Regions from separate parts of the Promicromonospora sp. NPDC052451 genome, predicted to be linked through region 1. Evidence: riboswitches for the same ligand, from Rfam matches in the RefSeq annotation. Region 1 holds a riboswitch; each other region holds the start of a gene.
What was found. A riboswitch is a leader RNA that binds a small molecule or an ion and turns the genes downstream of it on or off. The one in region 1 is predicted to bind S-adenosylmethionine.
Positions count from the first base shown of each region.

Region 2: it holds a riboswitch for S-adenosylmethionine, as region 1 does, so the genes downstream of both, ACIG47_RS18405 (LLM class flavin-dependent oxidoreductase) here and ACIG47_RS01270 (methylenetetrahydrofolate reductase) in region 1, are expected to answer to the same signal.
Region 3: it holds a riboswitch for S-adenosylmethionine, as region 1 does, so the genes downstream of both, metE (5-methyltetrahydropteroyltriglutamate--homocysteine S-methyltransferase) here and ACIG47_RS01270 (methylenetetrahydrofolate reductase) in region 1, are expected to answer to the same signal.

Region 1 is NZ_JBIUAP010000001.1:287,687-298,011, forward strand. It holds gene ACIG47_RS01240 (phosphodiester glycosidase family protein) at 1-1,532, shown strand, start outside; gene ACIG47_RS01245 (hypothetical protein) at 1,543-1,761, shown strand; gene ACIG47_RS01250 (hypothetical protein) at 1,862-2,710, shown strand; gene ACIG47_RS01255 (extracellular solute-binding protein) at 2,916-4,160, shown strand; gene ACIG47_RS01260 (carbohydrate ABC transporter permease) at 4,174-5,049, shown strand; gene ACIG47_RS01265 (carbohydrate ABC transporter permease) at 5,049-5,969, shown strand; SAM riboswitch class I at 6,063-6,168, shown strand; gene ACIG47_RS01270 (methylenetetrahydrofolate reductase) at 6,173-7,117, shown strand; gene ACIG47_RS01275 (Hsp20/alpha crystallin family protein) at 7,288-7,743, shown strand; gene ACIG47_RS01280 (N-acetylmuramoyl-L-alanine amidase) at 7,931-9,148, shown strand; gene ACIG47_RS01285 (lysophospholipid acyltransferase family protein) at 9,222-9,863, opposite strand; gene ACIG47_RS01290 (glycoside hydrolase family 2 protein) at 10,001-10,325, opposite strand, start outside.
Region 2 is NZ_JBIUAP010000010.1:151,140-161,464, forward strand. It holds gene ACIG47_RS18390 (ABC transporter substrate-binding protein) at 1-1,151, shown strand, start outside; gene ACIG47_RS18395 (hypothetical protein) at 1,231-1,392, shown strand; gene ACIG47_RS18400 (GH92 family glycosyl hydrolase) at 1,389-4,547, shown strand; SAM riboswitch class IV at 4,795-4,905, shown strand; gene ACIG47_RS18405 (LLM class flavin-dependent oxidoreductase) at 5,317-6,477, shown strand; gene ACIG47_RS18410 (rhodanese-like domain-containing protein) at 6,529-6,924, shown strand; gene ACIG47_RS18415 (O-acetylhomoserine aminocarboxypropyltransferase/cysteine synthase family protein) at 6,921-8,324, shown strand; gene ACIG47_RS18420 (LLM class flavin-dependent oxidoreductase) at 8,321-9,673, shown strand; gene ACIG47_RS18425 (aldo/keto reductase) at 9,943-10,325, opposite strand, start outside.
Region 3 is NZ_JBIUAP010000020.1:58,709-69,033, forward strand. It holds gene ACIG47_RS25040 (YibE/F family protein) at 1-827, opposite strand, end outside; gene ACIG47_RS25045 (nitroreductase/quinone reductase family protein) at 891-1,316, opposite strand; gene ACIG47_RS25050 (SDR family NAD(P)-dependent oxidoreductase) at 1,316-2,131, opposite strand; gene ACIG47_RS25055 (TetR/AcrR family transcriptional regulator) at 2,228-2,863, shown strand; gene ACIG47_RS25060 (HAD family hydrolase) at 2,868-3,698, opposite strand; gene ACIG47_RS25065 (SDR family NAD(P)-dependent oxidoreductase) at 3,786-4,544, opposite strand; gene ACIG47_RS25070 (GNAT family N-acetyltransferase) at 4,749-5,219, shown strand; partial or broken gene ACIG47_RS25075 (Cmx/CmrA family chloramphenicol efflux MFS transporter) at 5,399-6,514, shown strand; gene ACIG47_RS25080 (LysR family transcriptional regulator) at 6,724-7,629, opposite strand; gene ACIG47_RS25085 (type 1 glutamine amidotransferase domain-containing protein) at 7,707-8,411, opposite strand; SAM riboswitch class I at 8,653-8,756, shown strand; gene metE (5-methyltetrahydropteroyltriglutamate--homocysteine S-methyltransferase) at 8,765-10,325, shown strand, end outside.

The DNA.
Region 1 (10,325 bases):
CCTACGACTTCACGCGGTCCACGGCCACGCGTGGTCAGTACGCCGTGCTGCCGGAGGCCGCGGCGGGCGGGCGTGAGCTGCCCGGCGCGCCGCGGGCCGTGACCCTGTGGGTGGACGGCGACGGGAACGGCGCCTGGCTGCGGCTCCAGGTGCGGCAGGGCGACGGCGTGGTGACGCAGCTCGACGGCCCTGAGGTCACCTGGACCGGCTGGCGGCAGGTCACCTTCCCCGTGCCCGAGGGCGTCGCCTTCCCGCTGCGGTTGCAGCGGGTCCGTGCCCTGGAGACCACGGCGGGCGAGCAGTACGCGGGCGCGCTGACGCTCTCGACGATCGCGGCCCAGGTGCCGCCCGCCGTGGACGCGCCCGAGGTGCCGCGCGTCGAGGACCCGGTCGTCGTGGCCGACGGTGCGACCGACGACGCGCCGCTGCGGGTGGCGGTCATGTCGGACGCCCAGTTCGTCGCGCGCGACCCGGGATCGGGTGCGGTGGCGGGGGCGCGGGACGCACTGTCCGAGATCGTCGCGGCCGAACCTGACCTCCTGGTCATCAACGGCGACCTGGTGGACGAGGCCTCGCCCGAGGACTTCGGCCTCGCCCGGCGCGTGCTCACCGAGGAGCTCGCGGACGCGGACTTCCCCTGGTACTACCTGCCCGGCAACCACGAGGTGATGGGCGGCTCGATCGCCAACTTCGAGGCGGAGTTCGGCGAGCGGACCCGTGTGCTCGACGTGCCCGCGCCCGGCCGGCGCGGCGGCACGACGCGGCTCGTCATGCTCGACTCGTCCTCGGGGCGGCTGGGCACCGACTTCGCGCAGGTCCGGATGCTGCGCGAGGCCCTCGACGACGCCGCGGCCGACCGCGCCGTCACCGGGGTGCTGGTGTTCGCCCACCACCCGCTCGACGACCCGCTGCCCACGAAGGCGAGCCGGCTCACCGACCGGCTGGAGGCGGACACGCTGCGCGGCTGGTTCGAGGACTTCGAGGCGACGTCCGGCAAGTCGATCGCCTCGGTCGGCTCCCACGTGGGCGTGTTCCACGCGAGCACCGAGGACGGCGTGCAGTACCTGGTGAACGGCAACTCGGGCAAGAGCCCGGCCAGTACGCCGGCCGACGGTGGCTTCACCGGGTGGTCGATGCTGGGCGTCCGCCCGGCGCAGGGCACGGCGTCCGGCTCCCGGGATCCGTGGCTGGAGTGGGAGGTCAGCACACGCGCCGAGAACGTCACCGTCACCGGACCGCGGTCGCTCGGGGTCGGTGAGTCGGGGGCGGTCGGCGCCGTCGTGCTGCAGGACGGGACGCGCGAGGTGCCGGTCGCATGGCCGGTCTCCGCGACCTGGGGCGGCGAGGGTGTGTGCGTCACGGACGAGCGGGGCCGGGCCGCCCTGCGGGAGTGCCCGCGCGGTGCGGTGCTCGCCCTCGACCCCGCCACCCACGAGGTGACGGCGCTGCGCTCCGGCGAGGCCACCGTGCGGGTCACGGTCAACGGGCGCGCGGGCGGGCTGGCCGTCACCGTCCCGCGGGCCGGACGGTAGATTTGCCCTCATGAGCAACTTCGAGGTGGCCCGCAGGCAGAAGCAGGAGCCCACGGCGACGCTGGTGGTGCGGTTCGTGGCGTGCTTCGCCCTGTTCCTGGGTGGGTTCGCGCTGATGGCCGTCGGTTCGATCGGTGACTCGGCGTCGTCGCCGTATCTGTTCGTGGGCGGCATCCTGGCCGTCGGGCTCTCGTTCGGGCTGCCGATGATCGGCGCCACGGAGCGCTGAGCCTCAACGTTCCGGTTCTCCCGTCCGTACCGGGTGGTGAGGCCTGACGGCGAGTGATTGCTCGCCGGGACAGGCTCCCTCGACGGACGGGAGAACCGAGATGTCTCAGTACCACCCCACCACGTGGCGCCAGGGCCTGACGGCGTTGGCCGCCGCGGTCGTGCTGCTCGTCACGGCCCTCGTGGTCGCCCCTGCCGCCCAGGCGGCGCTGCCGCTCGTCGATGCGAGCGAACGCGACGGCACGGTCGTCACGACCCGGATGACCGCCGCCGGAGCAACGATCACCGGCAACGCGGCCACCGACAGGATCGAGCCCGTCACGTTCTGGTACGAGCTCGACCTGCGCTGGACCGGCGGCGAGCTGCGGTCGTTCGACGGCGAGGTGACGCTCCAGGGCGTCGGCGCCACGCACGTGCGCCGCTACCCGGTCACCCTCGACGCCGACGGCGACCGGTTCGCGAAGATCCGTCTGCCCAACCGCGTCACCCCCGGCTTCTACGCCGTCGGAATCGAGTACACGGCGGCCGTCGAGCGGCCCGACGGGAAGCTCGTGCTGCACCACGTCGAGGTCGACCGGGCGAAGAAGATCTCGGTCCGGCGCGACGTGCGCTTCCAGGGTGAGATCACCAACCCCAAGGCCACGGACGGGCGGCCTTCGCGGATCACGGGGCAGTTCCAGTGGCTGCGCATCAGCGGCGACGGGGACCTCTCGTGGAGCCCGGTGCGGAACACCACGGTGCGGCTCTACCGCGACCCGGACGGCGTCTTCGAGGACGAGCGCGAGCCGGTGTTCGTGCGCACGCTCACCGCGGGTCCGGGCGGGAACATCTCGACGGTGGTGCCGGCACGGGAGGGGGCCTGGCAGCTGCGGTACGCGGGCAACGCCTGGACGGTCCCGCGGTACGGCGTGATCCTCCAGGGCCGCAGCGGTGGAGGGTGCGGCTGCTGACCGGATCGGCGTCGTCGTCGTCGGGCGGGCGTCGTCGAAGGGGCCGCAGCCGCGTGCTGCGGCCCTTTTCGCTGCCCGCGGTGCGCCCCGCGACGGCTTGATGACCGGTGTGTCACCCGGAGGTCACAGGTTTGTTAGAACCATTGACAGATTACGCGGCCTAGTGAAAACGTGACCTGCACCACCACGAAGGAGAGGGAAGGTCATGGCCCAGTACAAGAGGCTCGGCGGGATCATGGCGATCACGCTGGCCACGGCAACGGGACTCACAGCCTGTGGATTCGGCGGGTCGTCCGGGGAGGAGAGCGGCGGTGCAACGACGCTCGACCTGCTCGTCCCCAGCTACTCCGACGCCACCCAGGGCCTCTGGAACGACGTGATCGCCGGGTTCGAGGAAGAGAACCCGGACATCAAGGTCAACCTCCAGGTGGAGTCCTGGGACAACCTCGAGTCCGTCATCGCCACCAAGATCCAGGGCGGCGACGCACCCGACATCTACAACGGCGGCCCCTTCGCGGGCTTCGCCGAGGACGAGCTGCTGTACCCGGTCGAGGAGGTCACCTCCGAGGAGACCTACGCCGACTTCCAGCCCACGTTCCTCGAGAACGCACAGGTCGGCGGCACCACGTACGGTCTGCCGTTCATCGCGTCGGCCCGTGCGCTCTTCGTCAACGATGCGCTCCTGGAGGAGGCCGGCGCCGAGGTGCCGACCACCTGGGACGAGCTGCTCGAGTCGGCCAAGAAGGTCTCCGAGCTCGGGGGCGGTGTGGCCGGCTACGGCATGCCGCTCGGTTCCGAGGAGGCCCAGGCCGAGGCGGCCGTCTGGCTGTGGGGCGGCGGCGGCTCGTTCGGCGACGCCGAGCAGATCACGATCGACACGCCCGAGAACCTCCCGGGCGCCGAGTTCGTCAAGACGATGATCGACGAGGGCGCCACGCAGGCCGACGCCGGTGCGACCGACCGCAGCCCGCTGTTCGACATCTTCGTGCAGGGCAAGATCGGCATGCAGGTGGGCCTGCCGCCGAGCGTCGGGCAGATCGAGTCCGACAACCCGGACCTGGAGTACTCGATCCACCCCATCCCCACCGAGGACGGCTCGCCGTTCACGCTGGGCGTGGCGGACCACCTCATGGCGTTCCAGAACGACGGCGACAAGCAGGAGGCCATCACCGCCTTCTTCGACTACTTCTACACCGCCGACGTCTACGTGCCGTGGGTCCAGGCCGAGGGCTTCCTGCCCACCACGGTGTCCGGCTCGGAGGAGCTCGCCGACGAGGAGGCGCTCGCGCCATTCCTCGAGGTGCTGCCCGACGCGCAGTTCTACCCGACCACCAACCCCGACTGGAACGCCGCGGACTCCGCGTTCAAGGCGCTCTTCGGCCAGCTCGACAGCACCAAGTCCGCCAAGGACGTCCTGGCCGAGATCCAGGCGCAGGTCGACGCGGGCTGATCGGAAGACTGTCGTGAAGGACCTCGTGAAGGCCCTGCCGTGGATCGGGCCCGCGGTCGCACTCATCGCGGCCGTGGTCCTGTTCCCGGTGGGCCTGATGTTCTGGAACTCGACCCGTGACATCAGCCAGAGCGGTGTCGACGGCGGCGGAGTGGGCCTCGGCAACTTCGCGACCGTGGTCGGCTTCCAGTACTTCTGGCCGATCCTCGGGCGCACCGTGGTGTGGGTGGTGGTGGTCGTCGCGTTCACCCTGCTCGGGTCGCTGGCGATCGCGGCCCTGCTGAACAAGGCGTTCCCGGGCCGCCGGCTGGTGCGCATGGCCGTCATCGTGCCGTGGGCCTCCAGCGTGGTCATGACCACGCTGGTGGTGCACTACGGGCTCGAGCCGTACTTCGGCATCATCAACTCGTTCCTCGTGGACGTGGGGCTGATCAGCACGCCGGAGGGCTACGGCTGGACCCGGCACCCGGGCACGGCCTTCGCGTGGGCCATGGCGGTGGCGGTGTTCGTGTCGCTGCCGTTCACGACGTACACGATCCTGGCCGGCCTGCAGACGGTGCCCGGCGAGACCGTCGAGGCCGCGCGGATCGACGGCGCCGGCGGGCTGCGCACCTACTTCAGCGTGGTACTGCCGCAGCTGCGGGGCGCGATCTCCGTGGCGGTGCTGATCAACATCATCAACGTGTTCAACTCGCTGCCCATCCTGCGCGTCATGACCGGGTCCATCCCCGGGTACGACGCCGACACCGTGATGACCATGATCTTCAAGTACATGCAGAACCAGCGGCAGATCGACCTGGCGAGCGCGCTGTCCGTCATCGCGTTCCTCGTGGTCATCGGCATCGTGGCCGTCTACGTGCGGGTCGTGCGCCCGCTGGAGGAGGTCTGATGGCGGCGCTCACGGAGACGGCCACGACACGGCGTGCGGCCACCCCGCCGCCGTCCGGAGGGCGGCGGGTGCGCAAGTACACCGCCGACCAGGTGCCGCTCGGGTCGTTGCTGCTGCGGATGCTGGCCGGGCTCGTGGTGCTGACGGTGTTCCTGCTGCCGTACCTCATCATGTTCTTCGGCTCGGTGAAGACCAAGGCGGAGATCCGGTCGGTCGACCCGACCTACTTCCCCACGGAGTGGCACTGGGAGAACTACGCCACGATGTGGTCGACGCCCGAGACGCCGCTGCTGCAGAACCTGATCTCCACCCTGGTGATCTCGTTGTGCGCCACGCTGCTGGTGCTCGCGGTGGCACTGCCCGCGTCCTACTACACGGCGCGGTTCCGCTTCCCCGGGCGGCTCGTGTTCCTGTTCCTCGTGATCGTGACCCAGATGGTGCAGCCCGCGGTGCTGACGTCGGGCCTGTTCCGGCAGTTCATCACGTGGGGGATCCTCGACACCTGGGCCGCCATGATCCTGGTGAACGCGGCGTTCAACCTGTCGTTCGCCGTCTGGATCATGCACAGCTTCTTCGCGGGCATCCCGAAGGAGGTGGACGAGGCGGCGCAGCTCGACGGCGCGGGCACCTTCGCCGTGCTGACCAGGATCAACCTGCCGCTCGTCTGGCCGGGGATCGTGACGGCCGTGGTGTTCACGTTCGTCGCGTCCTGGAACGAGTTCGCGGCCTCGCTCGTGCTGCTCACCACGGCGGGCAACCAGCCGCTGTCCGTGGCGCTGACCAAGTTCGTGGGTCAGTACGAGACGTCGTGGCACTACGTGTTCGGCGTCTCCGTCGTGGCGATCGTGCCCGTGGTGATCCTGTTCATGATCATCGAGAAGCGCCTGGTGGGCGGCCTGGTGGCCGGTTCCGTGAAGTAGCGGGCGGCCCGGTCCACGCGGGGTGGACCGGGCCGTCTCGCCCGTCGGACGAATTCTGTCCCATTGCTGGACGACCGCTTAGCATGGTAGCGAACCCCATCCAGAGCGGTCGAGAGTCCTGGCTCCCTGACACCGCAGCAACCTGCCGACCCGCCGCGGTGCGAGGGAGGCAAGGTGCTCACGCCAGGTTCGATGGAGCAGCCATGGTCGCCGAGGTACCCACGCACCGCCCCACCGTCTCGTTCGAGCTGATGCCGCCGCGCCGGCCGGAAGCGGCCCCGAACTTCTGGGAGACGGCCGAGCGGCTGGTGGGCGCGCGGCCGGACTTCGTGTCCGTCACGTACGGTGCGGGCGGGGGCGACCGGGCGACGTCGCGCGAGGTGCTCGCCACGCTGCTGCGGGGTACGCCTGTGCTGCCGGTGGCCCACCTGACCTGCGTGGGCGCGTCCCGGGAGGACGTCTCCGAGGTGATCGAGGAGTTCCTCGAGGCCGGGGTCCGCTCGTTCCTGGCCCTGCGCGGCGACCCGCCGCGCGACGAGCCCGACTGGGTGCCGCCGTCGGACGGCGTGCGGTCCAGCGTCGACCTGGTCCGGCTGCTGCGCCAGGTCGACGAGCGCCGCTGCGCCGCGGACGCCAGCGCCGCGCTGCGCTCGGCCGCCCGCCCGCTCGCGATCGCCGTGGCGACGTTCCCGGACGGCAACCCGGGTGCGGGCACCACGCGCGAGCAGGAGGTGCGGCGGCTCCTGGAGAAGCAGGAGGCGGGTGCGAGCTTCGCGATCACCCAGTTCTTCTACCGCGCCGACTCCTACACCGGGTTCGTCGACGCGGCCCGCGCGGCCGGCGTCACCATCCCGATCCTGGCCGGTCTGCTGCCCACCACGGAGGCGCGCCGGCTGCGCCGCGTCGAGGAGCTCACGGGCGTGGCCGCGCCGTCGGGCCTGCTGCGGGACCTCGACCGGCTCACGGCACCGGACGGCTCCGTCGATGCCGAGGCCCAGCACGAGCACGGCGTGCGCTACTCGGCGGCGCTCGCGCGCGAGGTGCTCGACGCCGGGGCGCCGGGCCTGCACGTGTACACCTTCAACAAGCACCGCCCGGCCCTGGACCTGCTGGACCGCGTCGGACTGACGGGCCGCGCTGCCGCCTGAGGGCGCCGTGCGACCCGCCGTTCCGGTCGCCGCGACACGACCGGACAGGGCTTGGCACTCTCGGGGTGAGAGTGCCAGAATTGGGCTGTAGCCAGGCGGCGGTCCAGGCCGTCGCCGATCGCGCGGCCCTGGAAGGGCCAGGGCCGCATCGTCGTAGGAGGTGGTGCGCGATGGCTACCTACTGGGACCCGTTCCAGGAGATGGACCGGCTGTTCAGCTCGTTCGCGAGCAACGCCCGACAGTCCGGCGCCATGCCGATGGACCTCTTCCGCACGGGTGACCACTACGTCCTGTCGATGGATCTGCCCGGCGTCGACCCCGGCACCATCGACGTCTCGGTCGAGGACCGCACCCTCACCGTGCGGGCCGAACGCACCCAGCGGTCCGACGCCGACGCGCAGTGGCTGGTGCGCGAGCGGTCCACGGGCACGTTCGCCCGGCAGCTCACGGTCGGCCGCGGTCTCGCGCTCGACAGGATCTCGGCCTCGTACGCCGACGGCGTGCTCTCCCTGACGATCCCCGTGAGCGAGGACGCGAAGCCCCGCAAGATCGAGGTGGCGCACGCGGCGGGCTCGACGCCCATCGGCCAGGGTTCGTCCGAGAGCCACCAGACGATCGAGTCCTGAGAGCCCCGACCCGGGCGCCGGGACACGCCGGTCCCCTCCACACCGGCGTGCTCCCGGCGCCCGGTCGGCGCGCGGCCTATAGCGTGCGCTGATGTACCGGATGTGATGTATCGGGGAGCTGTGCGGTCGGCCGATACTACGGATGAAATCGGCACGTTCCAGCGCGACCGACCCGTGGAGGCAACCCGTGCACGACCACGTCCCCAGCTCCACCGATCACCATGACCACGACCACGCCGCACTCGACCGGCGTGACCTGCTGCGCGGCGCCGTCGTGCTCGGCATCGGCGCCGCGGGCGCGACCGTGGCCGCAGCCGCCCCGGCCGCCGCGGCGCCCCTGTCCGGCGGGGCGGCGGCCGTCCGGTCCGGCGACGCCCCGCCGTCCCTGGCGCCCGACCCCGACGCCCCGGCCGACGCGCCCGCAGGAGCACTGGCGGGTGTCGAGGTCGCCGCGCCGACCATCGCGAGCTGCGCCACCTGGGGCGCGGCGGCGGCCCGGGGCACCATCGACACCGTCTCGACCAACCCGAACAAGATCCTGATCCACCACACCGCATCGGCCAACGTCACCGACTACTCGCAGGCCGCCGGGTACCAGATCGCGCGGGACATCCAGCAGTGGCACTTCGCCAACGGCTGGGTGGACACCGGGCAGCACCTCACGGTGAGCCGCGGCGGGTACGTGATGGAGGGCCGGCACGGCTCGCTGTCCCGGCTGCAGAACGGCAGCGGCATGGTGGTGGGTGCGCACGCCCCCGGCCAGAACAGTCAGGCGATCGGCATCGAGAACCAGGGCACCTACACCAGCGCGACGCCGCCCGCGCAGCTCTGGAGTCGACTGGTGGAGCTGTGCGCGTACATCTGCGACCAGTACGGGATCGCGCCCACCCAGATCTACGGGCACCGGGACTACACGGCCACGGCCTGCCCGGGGGACGTCCTCTACTCGATGCTGCCGCAGCTCCGTTCCGAGGTGGCCGCGGCGCTGTCCGGCACGAGCTGGTCCGTGATCGTCGACAACACGTCCGCGGGCTTCTCCGCGGGCTCCTCGTGGCTCACGTCCTCGTTCTCGGGCGAGCGGTACGGCGCCGACTACCGCTATGCGACGCCGGCCGAGGTGAGCGACCTCGCGACGTTCTCGGCGACCATCCCGTCGAACGGCTCCTACCGGGTCGAGGCCTGGTTCCCCGGTATCGCCGGGTACAACACGTCGACGCCGTTCATCGTCTACACCGGCACCGGGTCCTCGACCGTCCGCGTGGACCAGTCCACGGGCGGCGGCGCCTGGCTCTCGCTCGGCACCTACGCGATGACGGCGGGCACCCGCACGGTCGTCGCCGTCAGCCGCTGGACCCAGGGCACGGCATACGTGGTCGCGGACGCGATCCGGATCACCCGCCTCTGACCCCGCACGTGTCAGGCCCGCGGGTCACCCAGGTGACCCGCGGGCCGGACGCATTCGGGAGCCACGTGGCAGCTCAGTCCGCGCGCTCCTGGCCGCTCATCGCCTGGATCGACTGCATGACCTGTTCCGTCAGCTCGCGCCGGGCCTGCGCGGGCTTGGTGCCGGCTGCGATCTGGCGGGACGGGTCGATCGGCGGCCCGAAGTGCACCTCGACGCGCGCCAGGCGCGGCATCTTGCCGATGGGCTTGACCTTGTCGGTGCCCAGGAGCGCCACGGGGACGACGGGCGCCTTGCCGGTCAGGGCCAGCCAGGCGACGCCCGTGTGCCCCTTGTGCAGCTTGCCGTCACGGGAGCGCGTGCCCTCGGGGTAGATGCCGAAGGCGCCGCCACGCTGGAGCACGGCCAGCGCGTCCTCGAGCGAACGCTGCCCGGCGCGCGGGTCGTCGCGCTGCACGGGGATGTCGCCCATCTTGGTGAAGAACCAGCGGGAGAACCGGCCCTTGATGCCCTTGCCGGTCCAGTACTCGGCCTTGGCCAGGAAGGCCACGTGGCGCGGCGCCATGATCGGGATCAGCAACGAGTCGATGAACGACAGGTGGTTGCTCGCGAGGATCACGGCGCCCTGCTTCGGGATGTTGTGCAGGCCGGTGACGCGCGGGCGCAGAAGCACGAGCACGAGCAGCGAGAGGATCAGCTTGAGGAACCGGTACGTCACCGGCCTATTGTGCACCTCTCAAGCGCCTCTGTGGACGAGGTGATATGTGGTGAAAAAGACTAAAGAGAACTGCAAGGTGCCGTGTCAGACATGCAGGTCACCCGGCTGACCTGCATGTCTGACACGTGGCGGAGGGTTCAGTCCGTCGGCTTCTCGAAGGCCGCCGGACGCACCTGCACGGCGCGCACGCGGTCCACGTCGAGCTTCACGCTGCGGTCGAACCGGTAGATGCCGTTCTCCTCCTGGAACACGTCGGTGAGCTGCGTGTAGCAGTAGCCGAACATGAGCGGGTCGTCCAGCAGCGCGTCCGTCAGGCCCGCGAACCGGGTGTGGAACTCCTCCTCGTCCGCGACGCGCTGGCCGTAGCCCCACGAGTCGGGCGAGCTGCCCGAGGCGCTCGCCGCCGTCTCCGGGTTCCACCAGATGCCGCCGTACTCGCTGACGAAATAGGGCTGGCCGTTG
Region 2 (10,325 bases), on a different contig from region 1:
TCACGCTCCAGACGTGGTCGCTCACGCCGAAGTACACCGCGTACGTCGAAGGCGTGATCGCCGACTTCGAGGCGACGTACCCCGGCACCGAGGTGACGTGGCTCGACCAGCCGGGCGACGGCTACTCGGAGAAGGTGCTCGCCCAGGCCGCGGCCGGTGAGCTGCCGGACGTGACGAACCTGCCGCCCGACTTCGCGCTGCCGCTGGCGCGCGAGGGCCTGATCGAGGACCTCTCGGCCCTGGACGACACCCTCGCGGACACCTATGTGCCCGGCGCGGTGGACGCGTACCGGTACCGGGGCGTGGAGGGCGTCTTCGGCTACCCCTGGTACCTGACCACCGACGTGAACTACTGGAACACCGAGATGTTCGAGGCGGCCGGCCTCGACCCCGCGGCGCCGCCCACGTCGCTCGAGGAGCTCGTGGCCCAGGCCCGGACCATGAAGGAGGCGACCGGCGCCTACCTGATGAGCCGCAAGCCCGGCCTGGGCGACTTCGCCGCCGCGGGCGTGCCGGTGCTCTCCGCGGACGGCACCGAGCTCACGTTCAACACCCCTGAGGCGGCCGCCGTCCTGGACGTCTACCGCGACGCGTACGCCGAGGGCCTGCTGCCCGACGACGTGCTCACCGACGCCTACCTCGGCAACAGCCGGCTCTTCGCCGAGGGCAGGGTGGCCTGGTCCACGGGCGGCGGCAACTTCATCGACAGCGTGCTGGCGGACAACCCCGCGCTGGAGGGCAAGATCACCGCGTCGCCGTCCATCGGGGCCACTCCGCTGTACGTGCAGGGCGTGTCGGTCTCCAGCCAGTCGCGCAACCAGCTGACGGCGCTCGCGCTGGCCCGGTTCCTGACCAGCGCGGCCAACCAGGAGGCGTTCGCCCAGCAGGTGCCCGGCGTCTTCCCGTCCACCGCCTCCTCGCAGGAGGACGCCGCACCGGCCGGGGGCGGCGACACCCCGCAGGACGTCGCGAAGCAGATCGCGTTCAGCCACCTCGCCACCGCGCAGGTGCTGCAGCCGGTCGAGGTCGACGAGGCGATGACCACCATCATCAACCAGCAGCTCGCGGCGGCGATCGCGGGCGACAGGTCCTCGCAGGAGGCCCTCGACGCGGCGGTCGAGGAGTGCAACAGGCTGCTCGCCGACCAGTGAGCTCTCCGATCGTGTCCCGGGGCGGCTGCCGGCCGGCCCCGTGACGCCGCGCGCTCACCCGCACGACACCCGTACGACAGTGCCGGCGGACCTCGCGCAGGACGAGGCCGCGGCAGCAACCAGGGCGCTGGTCGCCCACGACGAAAGGCCCACCGCCATCGTGTACGACTCCGACGTGACCGCGCTCGCGGCCGTCACCGTGCCAACCGAGCCCGCCCGGACCCTGGGGGTGGTGGCATGACCGGGCCCGCACACGTCCCCGCGGGCCGCCCCGGCGCCGGGCTGACCAGCGAGCACGCACGGCTGGTCAGCCACGAGGGCCCCGGCCGCACGGTCGTGGTCGACGACCTCGACGTGCCCCTCGCACCGGGCCTGGTCCTGCGCTGGGCGGTCCTGCCCGTGCTCGACGACGAGCTCACCTACCGTTCCACCCACGTGGCCGTCGACCTCCGGCTCGACGACGGCACCTGGCTCGGGGCGACCGACGCCGGGCGTGGCCTGACCGACCAGCACGGCATGCCGGCGTCCGCCACGGGACAGGGGGAGGCCCGGATCCTGGTGCCCGACCACTGGAACGTGGTGCGCGTCGACCTGGACGCCGCGGCGGAACACCTGGCCGGTCGCCGCGTGCGCGCCGCGGCCCTGGTCACCGCACCGCCGGACGGCGGGCGCACCGAGGTGTGGCTGGACGAGGTGAGCGTCGCACCGCGGCCCGAGCGCACCGTCACCGGTCGCACCGACCTGGTGGACACCCGCCGGGGCACGCACTCCTCGGGCGCCTACTCGCGCGGCAACAACGTGCCGGCGGCCGCGGTGCCCAACGGCTTCACGATGTGGGTGCCGCTCACGGACGCCGCCACGGAACGGTGGCTGTACTCCTGGGCCGCGCACAACGGCCCGGACAACCGGCCCCGCCTGCAGGGCATCGGCATCTCGCACGAGCCGAGCCCGTGGATGGGTGACCGGGACCAGCTCGCGTTCCACCTGGTCCCGGCCCGGACGGACGACGACGGCACGACCGACGTGCCCGACGCCGGCCTCGCCGCCCGCGCCCTCGCCTTCTCCCACGACGCCGAGACCGCCCGCCCCCACCGGTACGCCGTCGACCTGGACGGCGGCGCCCGCGTGGCCGTCGCGGCGTCCGACCACGGCGGCCTGCTGCGGTTCACGTTCCCGCCCGGCGCCGCCACCGGCCACCTCGTGGTCGACGCCGTCAGCGACGCGGGAGCCGACGGCGCCCCCGTCGAGATCACCGTGCACGACGACGGCACGTTCACCGGCTGGAGCGACCACGGCAGCACGCTGTCCGTGGGGCGCTCCCGGATGCACGTCGTCGGGCGGATCTCGCGGCCGGTGCTGCGCAGCGGCCCGGCGCGCGGGCGCCCGTACGCCACCTACGCGACCGTCGCGCTGGACCCCGCGACCCGGCCGGGCGACGAGGCGGGCCGGACCGTCGACGTGCGTGTGGCGACGTCGTACATCAGCGAGGAGCTCGCCTGGCTGGCGCTGGAGCGCGAGGTGTCCGGCACCTTCGACGAGGTCGCCGAGGCGACCAGGGCCCTGTGGGAGGAGCGGCTCGGCGTGCTCGACGTCGAGGGCGCCACCGAGGAGCAGCAGGTCACGCTCTACTCAAACCTCTACCGCCTGAACCTCTACCCGTCCTCCTACACGGAGGTGGGGGCGGACGGCGAGCCCGTGCACGCCTCGCCCGTGCTCGACGGTGCGCCCGTGCGCCCCGGCGAGATGTTCGTCAACCACGGCTTCTGGGACACCTACCGCACCTGCTGGCCCGCCTACGCCCTGCTCTACCCGGAGATCGCCGCGCGGCTCGCGGACGGTTTCGTGCAGCAGTACCGCGAGGGTGGCTGGGTGGCCCGGTGGTCGTCCCCGGGCTACGCCGACCTCATGACCGGCACGTCGTCCGACGTCGCGTTCGCCGACCTGCACCTGCGCGGCGTCGACCTGCCCGACCCGCTGGACACCTACGACGCCGGGCTGCGCAACGCGACCGCCCTGCCGACCCTGCCGGGGGTGGGCCGCAAGGGCCAGGCCTTCGCGCTCACCCGCGGCTGGGTGCCCCGGGACGTGGACGAGTCGGTCTCCTGGGGGCTGGAGGGCTACATCAACGACGCGGGCCTGGCGCGGATGGCACGGGCGCTCGCGGACGCCCCCGGCACCCCGGACGAGCGCCGCCGCGCGCTGCGCGACGAGGCCGCCTACCTGCACCAGAGCTCCCTGGGGTACGTGCACCTGTTCGACCCGGACACGGGCTTCTTCCGGGGCCGCGGCCGGGACGGGGCGTTCGCGCCGGGCCCGTTCGACCCCGACGAGTGGGGCGGCGACTACACCGAGTCCGACGCCTGGAACTTCCTGTTCCACCCGGTGCACGACGGCCCGGGACTGGCGGCCCTGCACGGCGGCCCCGCCGGGCTGGAGGCTCTGCTGGAGCGCTTCTTCGCCACGCCGGAGCGGGCGGACAAGCCCGGCTCCTACGGGTCGGTGATCCACGAGATGGTCGAGGCGCGTGACGTGCGGCTGGGCCAGCTCGGCCAGTCCAACCAGGTCTCCCACCACATCCCGTACGTGTGGCTCTTCGCTGGCCGCCCGGACCGCACCCAGGAGACCGTGCGGGAGATCCTGGCGCGGCTGTGGACGGGCAGCGAGATCGGCCAGGGCTACCACGGCGACGAGGACAACGGGGAGATGTCGGCCTGGTACGTCCTGTCCGCCCTGGGGCTGTACCCGCTGGAGATCGGCTCGTCGCGCTGGGCCGTGGGCTCGCCGCTCTTCGAGCGGGCGGTGGTGCACCGGCCCGACGGCGACCTCGTGGTCGAGGCACCGGGCGCGGCCGGCCGCTGGTACGTGGCCGGCCTGGACCTGTCCGACGGCGCAGGTACGACCCGGGAGGTCACCGCGCCGTCGGTGGAGCACGCCGACCTGACCGGGGGAGCGACGCTGCGGTTCAGCCTGTCCGGGACGCCGGCCCGCTGGGGTGCGCAGGTGGCGCCGGCGGCCGCCGACCGGCCCTGGGAGCGCGCCGAGGGCGGGTGGTCGTCCGCCGGCCGCCCGCTCCCGGGGCTGACCGACGGGGACCTCACGACGGCCGTCGACGTGGCGGGGACGCTCGTGTGGCAGCCGTCCGGGGACCTGCCCCAGGGTGCTGTGCTGCGGGGGTACACGGTGACGTCCGGGCCCGGGGACGCGGGGGCGCCGCCGTCGGGCTGGCGTCTGGTGGCCGAGGACGGGCGCGTGCTGGACGAGCGCTCGGGGGAGCGGTGGCGGTGGCCGGGCCAGCTGCGCCCGTTCGTGCTCGACGAGCCCGTGCCGCTGACGGGACTCCGGCTGGAACCGGCCGACGGCGGCCTGGTCACCCAGATCGAGCTGCTGACGAGCTGACGCTCCGGGGGCGGCGGAGGCGGGCGCAAAAGTGCGCTTCTACCCAGTCATCAGGCCCGGAAACCCATCGGTTTCCGGGCCTGATGACTGGGTAGAAGCGCACTCTGCGTGGCGTGGGCGCATCGGGGAGGTCCCGGCATGTGAGATCCGGGAAAGGATCGTTGACTTCTATGGGTTCCATTCGTATCTTCTAGGCATCGAGATCTACCGTACTTATCCGACCGGAAAGGTATAGAAAATCTCGACAGGTCATGAGTTCCGACGCGAAGCCCCGGCTGGTCGGACGGCAACCCCCCGCGCGGGTGGGTGCCCCGGGTGAGGACCAGGTCCACCGCCGCCGGCGGTGACAACACGCGTCGCTCGCCGATGGGCGAGCAGGTGAGGAGAACGACGATGACCCGGAGCGCTGCCCCCGCCGTCCACGTGTCCCTGCCGTCCCGGAACGTCTGCACGCGGGCTGGTGCCGCCCCGCACGAGGGCATGTGTTGCCGCTGTTCCTGTCGCTGAACCCGACAGTGACGGCCTGATCGCGACGTCCCTGTCGCGACAGTGCCCGACGTGCTGACCGGCCGCCACCGGTCCGCCGCCCGCTCTCGGCGCCGAATGCCGAGCCCCGGCCGCACCAGGCCCTCACGTTCCTGACCGGACGTCTCACTCCTGCCTCCCGGCAGCCACGCTCCCGGGCGACCCCAGGCACCGTCGTGCACCTGGCACGACGGCGGGGGCCTGCCCGGGTGCCGCCGCGCCGCAGCCCGAACGGAGCCCCGCCGTGCCGTACCCGCCGCAGCCCACGTCCCTGTCCACCGCCCTCTCGCCCCGTCCCGTCGTGCTCGGCGTGGACCTCACCTCCGCCGGCGCCCGCCCCGGTGCGCACCGGGCACGTGGCCCGGTCGCGCCGCGCCCGTTCGACGGCGAGCGGTTCCTGCACCTGGTGCGGACCGCCGACCGCGGCCTGCTCGACTTCGTCAGCCTCGACGAGGGCTTCCTGCTCCACCCGGGGCGCAGCCAGGTCACCGGCCGCCTCGACACGGCCGTCGCCGCGGCCCGCGCCGCGCGGGTCACCGACGGCATCGGCCTGATCGCCGCCGTCGACACGGTGCACGTGGAGGCGGCCCACGCCGCCGTCGCCCTGAGCAGCATCGACCGCGCCAGCGGCGGCCGGGCCGGCTGGCAGGCCGTACGCCAGGTCACGCTCCCCGAGCCCGACGAGGCCTGGGCCACGCGGGTCGAGCTCGGCATCCAGGCCGTGACCCAGGTGTGGACCGGCCGTCCCGGCAGCGGGGCGGGAGCGGTCGAGCTCGACGCCGAGGGCCGGTTCCGCGTGGACCACGACGGCATCCGGTTCGCCGTCCGCGGCCGTCCCGCCGACGGCGGCACCCCGCCGCCCCGGACGCCCCCGCCCGTCGTGGTGCGCGTGCGCTCCGAGGCGAGCGCGGCGCTGGCCGGCCGCACCGCCGACGTCGCCCGGATCGCGGTGACGGACGCCGGGCACGCGGTGCGGCTGCGCCGCCTCGTGCGCGACTCGGCCCTGTCCGCCGGACGCGACCCCGAGGACGTGCGGGTGCTCGCCGAGGTGTACGTCGTGCTCTCCACGGAGCGGGCCGGAGCCCGCGCGCGGCTGGAGCTCGTGGAGGCGCTGGAGGGCACCGCCCCCATGGGCGACGGGCTCGTGGTCGCCGACACCCCGGACGAGCTGGCCACCCTGATCGCCGACTGGGCGACGGTCGGCGCCGTCGACGGGTTCCTGCTGCGGCCCTCCTCGCTCAGCTCGGACCTCGACACCATCACCGACCACCTGGTGCCCGCGCTCCAGCACGCGGGCCTGTTCCGCACCGAGCGGACCGGGACGACACTGCGCGGCGCGCTCCGGCTGCCCGACGCGGCGACGGTCGCCCGCGAGCTGCGCACCGGGCGGCTGCTGAGCGCCTGAGCACCGTACGAACTGCCCACCGCACCGTACGAACGACCTGAGGAGACCACCATGACCACGTCCGAGCCGACCACGTCCGCGTCGATCGAGAAGGCCACACCCGAGCTCCAGGCCCCCGACGCCGCGGGCGCCAAGGTTGCCCGCGGCGCCCTGCTGATCGACGTCCGCTCGGCCGCCGGCCGGGCGTCGGCGGGCGAGATCCCGGGGGCGACGCTCGCGGACCGGAACAACCTCGACGCCCTGTTCGGTCCGTCGGACAACCCGGCCATCACCCTCGACACGCCCGTCGTGATCGTGTGCGGCTCGGTGGACGGATCCGGCCCGGTCGCCGAGGCGCTGGCCGCGCGCGGCTACACCGACGTCTCGCACGTCGACGGCGGCTTTCCCGCCTGGAAGAAGGCGGGCCTGCCCGCGACCGACGCCGCCGAACCGAGCGCGGCACCATGACGGGCTTCGCCACCCGGCAGGTGCACGCCCGCAGCACCGGGCGGGACGACGCGGGGCACGCCACCGGCACGTCCGGTACGGCACCGTCCGGCACGGCACCGTCCGGTCGCGGAATGCCGTCCCGCGTGGTGCCCCGCGCCACACCCGTGTACCTGACCGCCGGGTTCGAGTTCGAGGAGTGGGAGCAGGCCGCCGGGCACTTCGGCGCGGGCGAGGGCTTCGCCTACACGCGCACCGGCAACCCGACCACGGCCGCGGTCGAGCAGCGGATCGCCGCGCTGGAGGGCGGCGCCGACGCGCTGTTCCTGGCCAGCGGGCAGGCGGCCGTCACGGTCGCGCTGCTCGGCCTGGTCGCGGCCGGGCAGCGGGTGCTCGCCGCGTCCAGCATCTACGAGGGCACGCGCGGGCTGCTCCTGGAGAACCTGCCGCGCCTCGGCATCGAGGCCGACTTCGTGGACGACGCCGCCGACCCCGCCGCCTGGGCGCGCGCCATCCGGCCCGAGACGCGCGTGCTGTTCCTGGAGTCGATCCCGAACGCGCGCAACGACCTGCCGGACCTCGCCGCCGTGGCCGACGTCGCGCACGCCCACGGGCTGGTGCTGGTCGTGGACAACACGCTGGCGACGCCGTACCTGCTGCGCCCCATCGAGCACGGGGCCGACGTCGTGGTGCACTCCGCCAGCAAGTTCCTCGCGGGCCACGGCTCGGTGCTGGGCGGCGTCGTCGTCGACGCCGGGACGTTCGACGCACGCACCGCGGGCGCGCTGTACCCGCACCTGGTCGCGCCGTCGCGCACGGGCGGACCCGGCGTGGCCGACCGGCACGGCGGGCTGGCCCGCCTGGCCTACCTCCGCGAGACCGTGGCACCCCGGTTCGGGCCCACGCCGTCGCCGCTGAACGCGTTCCTCGTGGGCCAGGGCATCGAGACGCTGTCGCTGCGGGTGGCGCGGCAGAGCGCGTCGGCCCTGGAGGTGGCGCGCTGGCTGGCGTTCCGGCCCGAGGTGGCGTCGGTGGACTACTCGGGGCTCGACTCCAGCCCGTCGCACGCGCTGGCCAAGCGGTACCTGCCGGACGGCCAGGGCTCCGTGTTCACCTTCACGCTGCACGGCGGCGCCCCCGCGGCGCGCGCCCTCGTGGAGGCCGTCGAGGTGTTCACGCACATGACCCACATCGGCGACGTCCGCTCGCTCGTGCTGCACCCCGAGAGCACCAGCCACGTGCTGCGCACCCCCGCCGAGCGGGCCGCCTCCGGCATCCACCCGGGCACGCTGCGCCTGTCGGTGGGTATCGAGGACCTGCCCGACCTGATCGCCGACCTCGAGCGGGGTCTCGCGGCCGCACGTCGCGCCGCCGGCCCCGGCGCCGCCGGCGCGAGCACCACACGCAAGGAGACACCATGACCCGCCAGCAGCACCTCGGCTGGTTCCTGGCCCGCGGCTTCGGGCCGCACGGCTGGGGCCACGACTACCTGGACTGGAACTACGACTGGACCCGGCCCGACCTCTACGTCGAGTCCGCCCGCGCCCTGGAGCAGGCGGGCGTGGACCTGCTGATCATCGAGGACGCCCCGTCGCTCGGCAGCCCCGAGACCATCGACCTGCGGGTGCGACACGCGTTCGGCGGCCCCAAGCACGACCCGCTGCTGCTGGCCCCGTACCTGTTCGCCGCGACCCAGCACCTCGGCATCGTGCCGACGGTCAACCCCGCCGCCGTGCTGCCCTACACCGGGGCGAGGCAGCTCGCGACGCTCCAGCATCTCTCGGGCGGCCGGTTCGGCCTCAACCTCGTGACCGACACCGGCAGCGCTCGCCACTTCTCCGCCGCCCCGCCGCTGGGCCACGACGCCGCGTACGACCGCGCCGAGGAGTGGCTCGACGGCGTCCGTTCGCTGTGGCGCTCCTGGGACGACGGCGCGCTGCTGGCCGACCCGGGCACCGTCGGACCGGACGGGGCGCGGGCCGGCGGGCGGTATGCCGACGGCGGCCTGCTGCGACCCGTGCGGCACCGCGGCGAGCACTACGCCTTCGACGGCCCGCTCAACGCGCTCCCGTTCGACGGCGGGGCCGACGGCGAGCCCGTGATCGTCTCGCCCGGCGGCTCGGGCCGCGGGCTGGCGTTCGCCGGTGCGAACAGCGACGTCCAGCTCGCGCTCGCGCCGCTCACCGAGTCGAGCGTGCGCGACTACCGGGCCCGCATCCACGCCTCCGCCCGGGCGGCAGGCCGCGCGCTGGAGCACGTCAAGGTGCTGTTCGCGATCAAGCCGGTGCTCGTGTCCAGCTCGGAAGAGGCCGACCGGCTGGTGGCGGCGTCGGCGGACCCGGACGACGCGACACTGCTGCGCATCGCCGAGCAGCAGTCCAGCGACCTGGAGACCGACCTGACGGCACTCGACCTCGACAAGCCGCTGCCCACGGGCCTGTTCGGCGACCACGTCTCGCACGGGTCCATCAAGCGGCTGGTGGGCGGGCACGACCTGGCCACCACGCCGCTGCGCGTGCTGCTCGGCGGGCTCGCCCGGCTGGGCCGCATCGCCGACCGCTCCGGCTGGGTGGGCACCGCCGGCGAGCTCGCCGACCTCATCGAGGAGCTGGGGGAGTGGGGCAACGACGGCGTGCTGCTGTGGGGCGACCTGCACCCCGTCACCGTGCACCGCACGCTCGACGAGCTGGTCCCGATCCTGCGTCGGCGCGGGATCCTGCGCACCGAGTGGGCCGACGGCGGCCTGCGCGCCAACCTGCGCGCGTTCTGACCTCCCGCGCCGGACGGCGCCGGTGCGGGCTCGCCCCGTGGCCATCCCTGGTGGCGGGCGGCCCCCGTGGCGGGCACCCTCCCGTGGCGGGCACCCCCCCCGGTGGCGGGCGGCGCATGGTGGAGGGCAGCCCCGGGTGGCGGGCGGCCCTGGAGGGCGGGGCGAACGCCCCAGCACAAAAGTGCGCTTCTACCCAGTCATCAGGCCCGGGATGACCCGCTGTCGTGGGCCTGATGACTGGGTAGAAGCGCACTTGGCACCAGGTGGCGTCAGCCGACGCGGCCCGGGCCGCCCGTGAGGGTGCCCGGCAGCAGGGCGCGGAGCTCCTGCTCCTCCTCCGGCGTGGGGGCCCAGCGGGTGGCCAGGAGGTTCTCGTCGAGCTGCTCCGGCACCGTGATGCCCGTGATCACGCTGGTCACCGTCGGCTGGGCCAGGAGCCAGCCCAGGGCGAGCGCGCTCGGCGTGACGCCCCGGTCGGCGGCGAACCGCTCGAACTTCTCCAGCGCGTCCCACGGGGCCTCGCCCAGCAGGTACGTCTTGAGGTTGGTGATCTTGGCGCCCTCGGGTGCGCGGTCGCGGGCGTACTTGCCGGTCAGCAGCCCGTTCTGGAGCGGGAAGTACGGCAGGAACCCGAGGCCGAAGTGCTCCAGCG
Region 3 (10,325 bases), on a different contig from region 1:
ACGGCGGAGGCCTGCGTGATGGTGACGTCGTTGAGCACGCCCATCCCGGCCAGCACGATGCCGCACAGCGCGATGCCGCGCAGGTCCGCGGCCGGCGCACTGGACGGCAGGAACGAGGACGCCTCGTCGGTGGTGCCCGTGATCTGCGCGGCGCCGGCCGCCCACGCCGCGATCCCCGCGGTCAGCGCGAGGCCCACCAGCGTGCCGAGCAGCGCGGTCGAGGTGCGCGCCGACAGCCCGTGGGCCAGGTACAGGGTGACGAACATGACCAGCGACGAGGTCACCAGCGCCACGCCGAACGCGTTCTGCCCGGCCAGCAGCGCGGGCATCGTGAAGCCCAGCAGCACCACGAACGCGAGCCCGAGGCCCGCCATCGCGGCGAGCCCGCGCCAGCGGGCGACGAGCAGCACCACCAGCGCGTAGGCGATCGCGAGCAGCGCGATCGGCAGCTCCCGCTGGAAGTCGAGGAACACCAGGGGGTCGACGCCGGGCTGGGCCACCCCGGAGATGTCGACGGCGGTGATCCGGTCGCCCTCGGCGAGCGGAACGGACGGGCCTGGCGACTGGAGGTGCGAGTCCGAGCCGTCCGCCAGCTCCACGGGGATGCTCCCGGTGACCGGGTCCGCCGGACCGGACACCGTCACGTCCACGAACGAGGTGCCCTCGGCCCTGGCCGGCACGCGGTCGGGCACGTCGGCCGCGTCGGGCCAGAGCAGCCACAGGCCCGCCAGCGTCGCGAGCAGGGCCGAGACCAGGATCATGACCAGGAAGAACGTGGTCCGGGGCGTGGCAGGACCGGGCGTACCGTGCGAGGGAGCGTGCGCCATGCGGACATCCTGACCCAGGTCCGCGCCGGGGGCGCGGCGAGCCGCCGGGCGCCGTGCCTGGCGTCACGCCCCGGGACCGTCGGCGAACGTCACCTCCACCAGACGGCACCGGCGCACCCAGTCCTCCAGGTCCACGGGCTGGTCCAGATGGCCCGGGTTGGCGGGCTGGTTGAGGTCGGCGACGATGTGGGCCAGCACCCTGCGGCGCTCCGCGTCCTCGGTGACCGGCCGGGCCGTGGCGGGCAGGTCCGCCCGCACGCCGTGCTTGAGGTGGAACGTGAGTGCCGGTTCGGCGACCAGGTTCACGTACCAGCTCGGCCGGTCGACCGTGCCGCTGCACAGGTAGGTGCGCCCGGCCACGTGGTAGAAGAAGATCTCGATCCGCCGGGGCAGGCCGGTACGCCGCCCGGTGGTCGTGACGTCGACGATCCGCTGCCGGGTCGTGGCCGCGGGCGTGATCTCGATGGCGCGCCGCACCGCCTCGTCCATCAGGCCGCCTCCTCGCCGGGCGCGGGCGCGTACTTCAGGGCCGGGCCGAGCAGCAGGCCGCCGTCGACCACGAACTCCGAGCCGGTGGCGTACGCCGCGTCGTCCGACGCCACGAACAGCGTCAGCCGCGTGACGTCGCCGGGCTCGCCCACGCGCGGCACGGCGAACGGCTCGGGCGTGTAGGCGTCGGCGATCGGCGCCGCCCCGGGCGCGGCGGGCTCCGTGATGAACGCCGTGGCCACGGCGCCGGGGTGCACGGAGTTGACCCGGATGCCGTCACGGCCGAGCTCCAGGGCCGCGGTACGGGTCAGGCCGCGCAGCGCCCACTTGCTCGCCGTGTAGGCGGCGAAGTACGGCGTGGCGGTGTTGCCCATCGTCGAGGCGATGTTCACGACGGCGCCTCCGCCGCCCCGCCGCATCGACGGGGTCACGGCGCGGATGCCGAGGTACTGCCCCGTCAGGTTGACCTCCAGCAGGCGCCGCCAGTCGGCCGGCTCCGTGTGCTCGACCGTGGCGGCGGCCTGTGCCACGCCGGCGTTGTTGACGAGCACCGACACCGGGCCGAAGCGCTCCTCGGCGGCCGCCACGGCCGCCGCCCACTGCTCCTCGTCGCGCACGTCCAGCGTGACCGACAGGGCCCGCTCCCCCAGCTCCGCGGCCAGCCGCGCGCCCCGCTCGGGGTTCCGGTCGCCGATGACGACGGCGGCCCCCTCCCCGTGGAAGGCGCGCACGTGGCTCACGCCCATGCCGCCACCCGCACCGGTGACCAGCACCGTCCTGTTCTCGAACCGCCGCACGGCACGTCCTCTCGTCAAGTTCCGAGTCGTTCGACTCGCAACTCGCTCGACGCTACGCCGGCGGGTGGTTGTGAGTCAAGTGACTCACCTCGCCGCTTCGGGCATGATGGGTGCATGGCGACAGGGACGGGCGCGTACCACCAGCAGCTCGCGGAGCAGAAGCACGCCGCGATCATCGACGCCGCGACCCGCCTGTTCATGGCCCACGGCTACGCGGGGACGTCGCTGGCGCGGGTGGCGCAGGACGCGGACGTGTCCCGGGCCACCCTGTTCAAGCAGTTCCCCACCAAGGCCAGCCTGTTCGAGGCGGTCGTGACCCGGCAGTGGAGCGCGGCGGATCAGGACCGCGCCGCACCCGGGACCGGCGACCTCGCCCACGGCCTGCGCGTGTACGGCCTGCGGTACGCCGCACTCATGTCGCGGCCCGAGATGGTGGGCCTCTACCGCATGGTGATCGCGGAGATGCCGCGCTTCCCGCAGATCGCGGACACCCAGTTCGAGACCGGCAAGATGCCGTTCTTCCGCCAGGTGCAGGACTACCTCCGGGCCGAGCACGACGCGGGCACCGCCCGCGTGGACGACACGCTCCTGGCCGCGGCGAACTTCCTGGGCATGATCGGCAACTACGTGTTCTGGCCGCGTCTCATGGTGACCGGCTGGAACCCGACCCGGGCCCAGGTCGAGCACGCGGTCGAGGAGGCGGTGACGACGACGGCCGCCCGCTACGGCGTCCCCTCAGCGGGTCGCTAGACGCTCAGCGCCGCAGGAGCACCTCGTGCAGCGCGGCCGCCGCGCCGTCCTCCTCGACCGTGCCCACCACCCGGTCGGCCGCAGCCCGCACGGTCTCGGGCGCCTGCCCCATGGCGATGGACGTGCCCGCCCACGCGAGCATCTCCAGGTCGTTCTCGCCGTCGCCGACCGCGAAGGTCCGGCCCGGGGCCACCCCGAGCGCCTCGCGCACCTGCTCCAGCGCGGTGGCCTTGCTCACGTCCGGCGCCGTGACGTCCACCCAGTCGACCCGGACGGGATGGGCCGTGACCCCGGCCGCCCGCAGCGCGGGCACCAGCCGCTGCGCCCACTGCCCGTGCACGACCAGCCGGGGCGTGGGCCGCGCCCACAACCCTGCGGGGTCGTCGACGACCTCCTCGTACCCGGCCAGCTGCCGGGCCGGGAACCGGTCGGTGACCCGGTACCCGGTGCCCACCACCTCGGCGGCGATCCGCAGGTCCGGGCGGGTCCGGGCCACCAGCCGGCACACGGCCTCCGCGTCCAGCGTCACGACCTCCGCCACGGTGAAGCCGTCCGGGTGCAGCCGGGCCCGGACCGCGCCGTTCGCCGCGACCACCCACCCGTCGCGGACGCCGAGCTGCCGGGCCACCTGCACCGCCCCGACCAGCGAGCGGCCCGTCGCGACCACCACGTGGTGGCCCGCCGCCCGCACCGCGGCGACCGCGTCGAGCACGGCCGCCCGGGGCGGCCGGCCGGGTCTGGCCAGCGTCCCGGTGACGTCGCAGGCGACAAGCGCGGGCATGGAGCCCGGCTCGCGGGACAGTGCTGCAGTGGCCCCGGAGGCGGTCGCGGTCACGATATTCCCCTGGTGATAGGCGATATGCCCTATCTTTACCGATACTGGGACGTTTTGGAACGTGCGTCCCAGGGCGCGGACCGGTGGCTACAGGTTGAACCCGCCCGACACCTCGATGTCCTGCGCGGTGACCCAGCGCGCGGCGTCGGACAGCAGGAACGCGATGACGGCACCGACGTCGTCCGGCTCGCCCAGACGGCCCAGCGCGGTGCGCTCCACGAGCGGCGGGATCACCTCGGGGTACTTCTCGAACGCGTCCCCGCCGAGCCGGGTGCGTGTCGGCCCGGGCGACACGGAGTTCACCCGGATGCCGCGACCGCTGAGCTCCTTGGCGAGGTACCGGCTCAGGACCACCACGGCACCCTTCATCGACCCGTAGGCCGAGTACCCCTCCGAGAGCCCCGCCGTGCCCGCGGAGCTGCTCGCGGTGTTCACGATCGCGCCGCCGTCGGCGATCAGCGGCAGCAGGGTCTGCGTCAGCAGGTAGGGCCCCTTGAACAGCACGCGGTAGGTGCGGTCGAGCAGCTCCTCGGACAGCTGCGCGAACGGGGTGCCGCCGCCGAATCCGGCGTTGTTCACGAGGCCCGTGACCTGCCGCTCGCCCCAGGTGGCGGCCACGGCCTCCACGACGGCGGCGCGGAACGCGCCGAACGTCGCACTGTCCCCCACGTCCAGCGGGAGCGCCACGGCGGTACCGCCGACCTCCTCGACGAGCCGCACGGTCTCCCGGGCGCCCTCTGCGTTCGAGTTGTAGGTGACGACGACGCCCGCACCGCCCTGCGCGGCACGGACCGCGGTCGCCCGCCCGATGCCCGAGCTGGCCCCGACGACGATGGTGATCTGCATGTGCTGCCCTCTCACGAGTTGTCCGATGCTGCCGGCCGAGGCCGGCTCCGAGCCCGCGGGGCGTCGCCCCGGCTCGTCCACCAGTCAAGGCGATCCCGGGGCCCGACGGCGACGGCGTTCCTCGCGCATCCTTGCCTGATCCTGCTCGAATCCCGGCTGCCCTCGGCTGCCCTCGCCCGGCCCTCGACTGGCTAGGATCCCGGTGTGCTCCATCCCGCGACCCCGGACGACCTCGACGACCTCGCCGCCTTCCTGCGCGCCGCCGACCTCACCGTCGCGGCCCTCGCCGAGCCGGCCGTGCGGCTCTGGCTCGACCGCGACGACGCCGGGGCGGTGCGCGCCAGCACGGGCTTCGAGCTGGGCACGGACGGCGAGCACGCACTGGTCCGCAGCGTCGCCGTCCGCCCCGACCTGCGCGGCACCGGCAGCGGGCTGCGCCTGGCCCGCTTCGCCCTGGACCGGGCCGCAGACGCCGGCGCCCGCCAGGCCTGGTTGTTCTCCCGCCGCTCGGGCGGCTTCTGGCAGCGGCTCGGCTTCGAGCGCACCACCACGGACGCCCTCGCGGCCGCCCTGCCCGACGCCCACCAGGTGCTCCTGTTCCGCAGCACGGGACAGCTCGACCGCGAGACCGCGTGGCACCGCCCGCTGCCCGTGCGTGCTAGGTTCGCCGCATGAGGTCTCCCGAAGCGTCCAGGTCAGGGCTGCCGGTACTCCGGTAGCCCGAGACGCCCCAGCAGAGACCGGCGAGGCCAGCCCTCGCCGCACCGCTCCTTCTTCCCGAGCGGACTCGCGCGCGCCCGAAGGGCCCGTAGTGCCGACCAGGCCTACCCGTTTCCTCATCCTTCGGAGTCTTCGTGCCATCACTGCTGTACGTGCTCGCTGTCGCGGTCTTCGCGCAGGGCACCTCGGAGTTCGTCCTCGCCGGGCTGGTCCCCGGCATCAGCGCCGACCTCGGCGTCCCCGTCGCCCAGGCCGGATACCTCACCTCGGGGTTCGCCGTCGGCATGGTCGTCGGCGCCCCGCTCACGGCCGCCGTCGGGCGCCGCCTGCCGCCCCGGTGGACCCTGACCGCCTGCCTGCTCGTCTTCGTCGGCGCCCACGTCGCGGGCGCCCTGACCGAGAGCTTCGGCGTGCTGCTCGCCACCCGGTGCGTCGCCGCCGTGGCCAACGCCGGGTTCCTCGCCGTGGCGCTGTCGACCGTGCCCCGCGTCGTCCCGGCCGAGCGGCAGGCCAGGGCCCTGTCGGTGATCCTCGGCGGCACGACGCTCGCCCTGGTCGCCGGCGTCCCCGCGGGCGCGCTGCTCGGCGAGGTGTGGGGCTGGCGCTCGGCGCTGTGGGCCATCGCGGGGGTGTCGGCGGCGGCCCTGGTACCCGTCGCCGCCCGGACGCCGGGCCGGAGCGACCGCACGCCGCACGCCCGACCGGACCTGCGGGCCGAGCTCCGTGCGCTGCGCTCCCCCGGCCTGCTGCGGGTCCTCGCGCTCGGCGTGCTGGTCAACGGCGCGACCTTCTGCGCCTTCACCTACCTCGCGGTGGTCGTCACGGACGGCGCCGGACTCGCCTCCGCGCTGGTGCCCGCCGTGCTCGCCCTCTTCGGCCTCGGCGCCTTCGCCGGGATCGGGGTGGCCGGCCGGTTCGCCGGCACGCACGGCAGGCTGCTGCTCGGCGTGGCCGGACCCGCCCTGCTCGCGGGGTGGGTCACGTGGACGGCGCTCGCCGCGTCCCCGGTCGCGGCGTGGGTGCTCGCGCCGGTCCAGGGGGCGCTGTCCTTCGCCGTCGGCGGCACACTGATCGCCCGCGGCATGGCGGCGGCCCACGACGCCCCCACGATGGGCGGCGCGTACTCGACGGTCGCACTGAACCTCGGGGCGCTCGCCGGCCCCGTGCTGGGCGGCACCGCCATCGCACCGCTGGGCCTCGTGGGACCCCTGGCGGTCAGCGCGGCGCTGGCCGCCTGTGCGGTCGCGCTCGGCTCGGCGAGGCTCGGTTCCGCAACGCCCAGGGCCGCAGCCCAGTCCTCCGCCACCCCCACCCCTGGCACCCCGGGACCCGCCACGCTGAACCCGACCAGGAACCGCAACCACCCCCACCCCTGACCACCACGCCCTCGCGGATCGAGACCATGCGTCTGCTGCCAGGATTCACCCCGTCCTGGCAGCAGACGCATGGTCAGTCCGCTCTACAGCGAGGTCCACCGCCTGGCCACCTCGCCCAGCCGGTCCACGACCGCCGCGCGGGCCGGGTCGGGCGGCGCGTCCCGCGCCACGGCCAGGTACAGCGTGTTCAGCGGCGCCGCCTGGGGTTCGTGCAGCAGCACCACGCGTCCCGCCTCCAGGGCCGGCGCGGCCAGGTAGCGCGGCAGTACCGAGGCCCCCGCCCCGGCGGCCACCGCGGCGAGCACGGCCCGCAGGTCGGGCACGACGAGCGACGTCGCGTTCGGTGGCCGGCGACCGAACTCGCTGCGCCAGTACCGCCGCACGATCGGAAGGTCCTCCGCGTAGGCGACCAGCGGCAGGTGTGCCAGGGCCGACACCGGGTCCGCGGCGAGCCGCACCTGGTCCACGGTGTGGGCGAGCGACGCCGGCCCGACGAGCAGGAACTCCTCGTCCACCAGCGGCATCGCCCGGACCGCCGCGTCCCGGGGCCGCACCGAGGAGACGACCAGGTCCAGGCGCCCCTCGGCCAGAGCGGCCAGCAGGTCGTCGCCCAGGCCGAGCGTCGCCCGGACCTGGAGCCCGCGGGCGACGAGCGGCGCGAGGGCGGGGAGCACCCGCTCGGACATCAGCTCGGCCGCCCCGCCGATCCGGACGAGACCGCCGATGCCCGGCCCCTGGTCCCCGGTACCGAGCGCGGACCGCAGCCCGTCCACGTGCACACCCACCCGGGCGGCGAGCGCCACGGCCCGCTCGGTGGGCCGGGCACCGCGGCCGGAGCGCACGAAGAGGGGGCCGCCGAGCCGTTCCTCCAGCCGGGCGACCTGGCCGGAGACGGCGGGCTGACTCACGCCCAGCCGCTCGGCCGCCGCCGACAGCGACCCGGTGCGGTAGACCTCCAGGAAGGTGGCCAGCAGGTCGAGTCCCGGCATCCGCACCACCTCCGCCGCTGACGTCCGGCGTACGCCGGACGGGACCGGTCCCGTCTCGACCACAGGCTAGCCGCCGGTCAGCGTTCCGCGAGGGCGGCGAGGACCGCCTCGGCCGTGGCGGCGCTGGACTGCGGGTTCTGGCCGGTCACCAGGTTGCCGTCGCGCACGACGGTGCTCGACCAGGGCGCCCCGGTCCGCACCAGCGCGCCACGCTCGCGCAGGCGCGACTCCACGAGGTAGGGCGCACCGTCGCCGAGGCCGCCCTGCCGCTCCTCCTCGTCGGTGAACGCGGTGAGCTTCCGCCCGGCCCACGCGAAGGTGCCGTCCGGGGTCTGCGCGCTGAGCAGCGCGGCGACGCCGTGGCACAGCGCGGCGACGACCGCGCCGCGCTGGTCCGCGGTGCGCAGCAGGCGCCCGAGGCCGGCGTCGTAGGCCAGGTCGGCCATGGGGGCGTGGCCGCCGGGGACGTAGATCGCGTCGTAGTCGGCGGCGTGCACGTCCGCGAGCACGAGCGGGTGCGCGAGCCGGTCGGCGATGGCGTCGAGGTAGGCGCGGTGCCGGGCGGCGTCGGACGGGCCGACGCCGCCGCGCTCGTCAAGGCTGATCGCGTCGACGGTGGGTCGGACACCGCCGGGCGTGGCGATGTCGACGTGTGCGCCGGCGGCCGTCAGCACGCGGTGCGACGCCGCGACCTCCTCGGCCCAGTAGCCCGTGGGGTGGGCGGTGCCGTCGGCCAGACGCAGGGTGCTCGCGGCGGACAGGACCATCAGGATCTTCGGCATGGGTGGGTGACCTTCTGTGCGGGTGCGCCGGCGGTCGCGCCGGCGTACGGACGAGAACGTCAGCGTCCGCCGCAGCCGGCCCGTCCGGCACATCGCCGCCATCAGGTTCCTGATGGCGGCCGGCTTGCCGGGACCGCCGCCGTGCGCTAGGCGGCCGCGACGCGATGACCAGCACGAACGCCGCCGTCTTGAAGCGTGGACGGTTTTCCGACCACATCCCGGTCATGCTTACGATCCAGGTCAATCATCCAGAGCGGTCGAGAGTCCTGGCTCCACGACACCGCAGCAACCTACCTCCGAGGCGCCCATCTCGGGGCAAGGTGCTAACGCCAGGTCCGATGGAGCTGATACGCATGGCAGTCAAGAACCCGCACTTCCCGAACGCCACCGTCCTGGGCTACCCGCGCATCGGCCGACGCCGCGAGCTCAAGCGCGCGGTCGAGTCCTTCTGGGCCGGCCGCACCACCGCGGACGACCTGGAGGCCACCACGCACGACCTGCGGCTGGCCACCGTGCGGCACCTCGCCGACCTGGGCCTGGGCGCCGACGGCGCCGCCGTCCCCGGCTCGTTCTCCTCCTACGACCAGGTGCTCGACGTCGTCGCCCTGCTGGGCGCGGTCCCCGAGCGGTTCGCGGGGCTCACCACGCCCGAGGGCCGCCTCCCGCTGGACGCCTACTTCACCGTGGCGCGCGGCGCGGGGGACGCGGCGCCGCTCGAGATGACCAAGTGGTTCGACACGAACTACCACTACCTGGTGCCCGAGATCGGCCCGGACACCCCGATCGGGTTCGTCGACGACCGCGTGGTGCGCGAGTTCACCGAGGCGGCGCACCCGGCCGACGGCGGACCCGCGGTCGTCACCCGGCCCGTGCTCGTGGGGCCGGTGACCTTCCTCCTGCTCAGCAAGCCGGCCGACGGCGCCCCCGAGGGCTTCCGCCCGCTGGACCGGCTGGACGACGTCGTGGCCGCCTACGCCGGCGTGCTGCGCGCGCTGGCCGCGGCGGGGGCGCCCTGGGTGCAGCTCGACGAGCCGGCCCTGGTCACGGACCTGCTGGGCGTGCCCTTCGACGAGGTGGCCGACGCCGTGCGCCGCGCCTACGCCCGCCTGGCCACGGACCTCTCCCCCGCGCCGGCGGCGGACGGTGCCGCCGAGCGACCCGCGATCCTGGTCACGGCGCCCTACGGCGACCTGCGTTCCGAGGCGGGCGACGGTCTGGCGCTGCTGGCCGGCACCGACGTCGAGGCCGTCGCGATCGACCTGGTCCGCGGCGCGGTGCCCACGGGCCCGGTGCCCGGGCTGGAGACGAAGACCCTGGTCGCGGGCGTGATCGACGGGCACAACATCTGGCGTGCCGACCTCGGCGCCCGCCTGGCCGTCCTGGAGGGTCTGACGGCGCCGGGCACGGGTCCGGGCGCGGGCGCCCTGGCCGTGGGCACCTCCACGTCGCTGCTGCACGTGCCGCACGACGTCGCGGACGAGCCCCGGCTGGACGCCGGCCTGGCGTCGTGGCTCGCGTTCGCCGACCAGAAGGTCGCCGAGGTCGCGACCCTGGCGACGGCGCTGACCGACGGACGCGCGGCCGTGGCCGACCAGCTCGCCGCCTCCACGGCCGCGGTGCGCACCCGCGCGGCGGCGCCCGGCGTCGTCGTCCCCGCGGTGCGGGAGCGGGCCGCCGCGCTGAGCGCGGCCGACGTCGAGCGCGCACCGTACGCGGAGCGCGCGGAGGCCCAGCAGGCCGCCCTCGGCCTGCCGCCGCTGCCGACCACCACCATCGGCTCGTTCCCGCAGACGGCCGAGATCCGCACCACGCGCGCCGCGTGGGTGCGCGGCGAGCTGTCCGACGCCGACTACACGGCCGCGATGCGCGCCGAGATCGCGAGCACGGTCGCGCTCCAGGAGGAGCTGGGGCTGG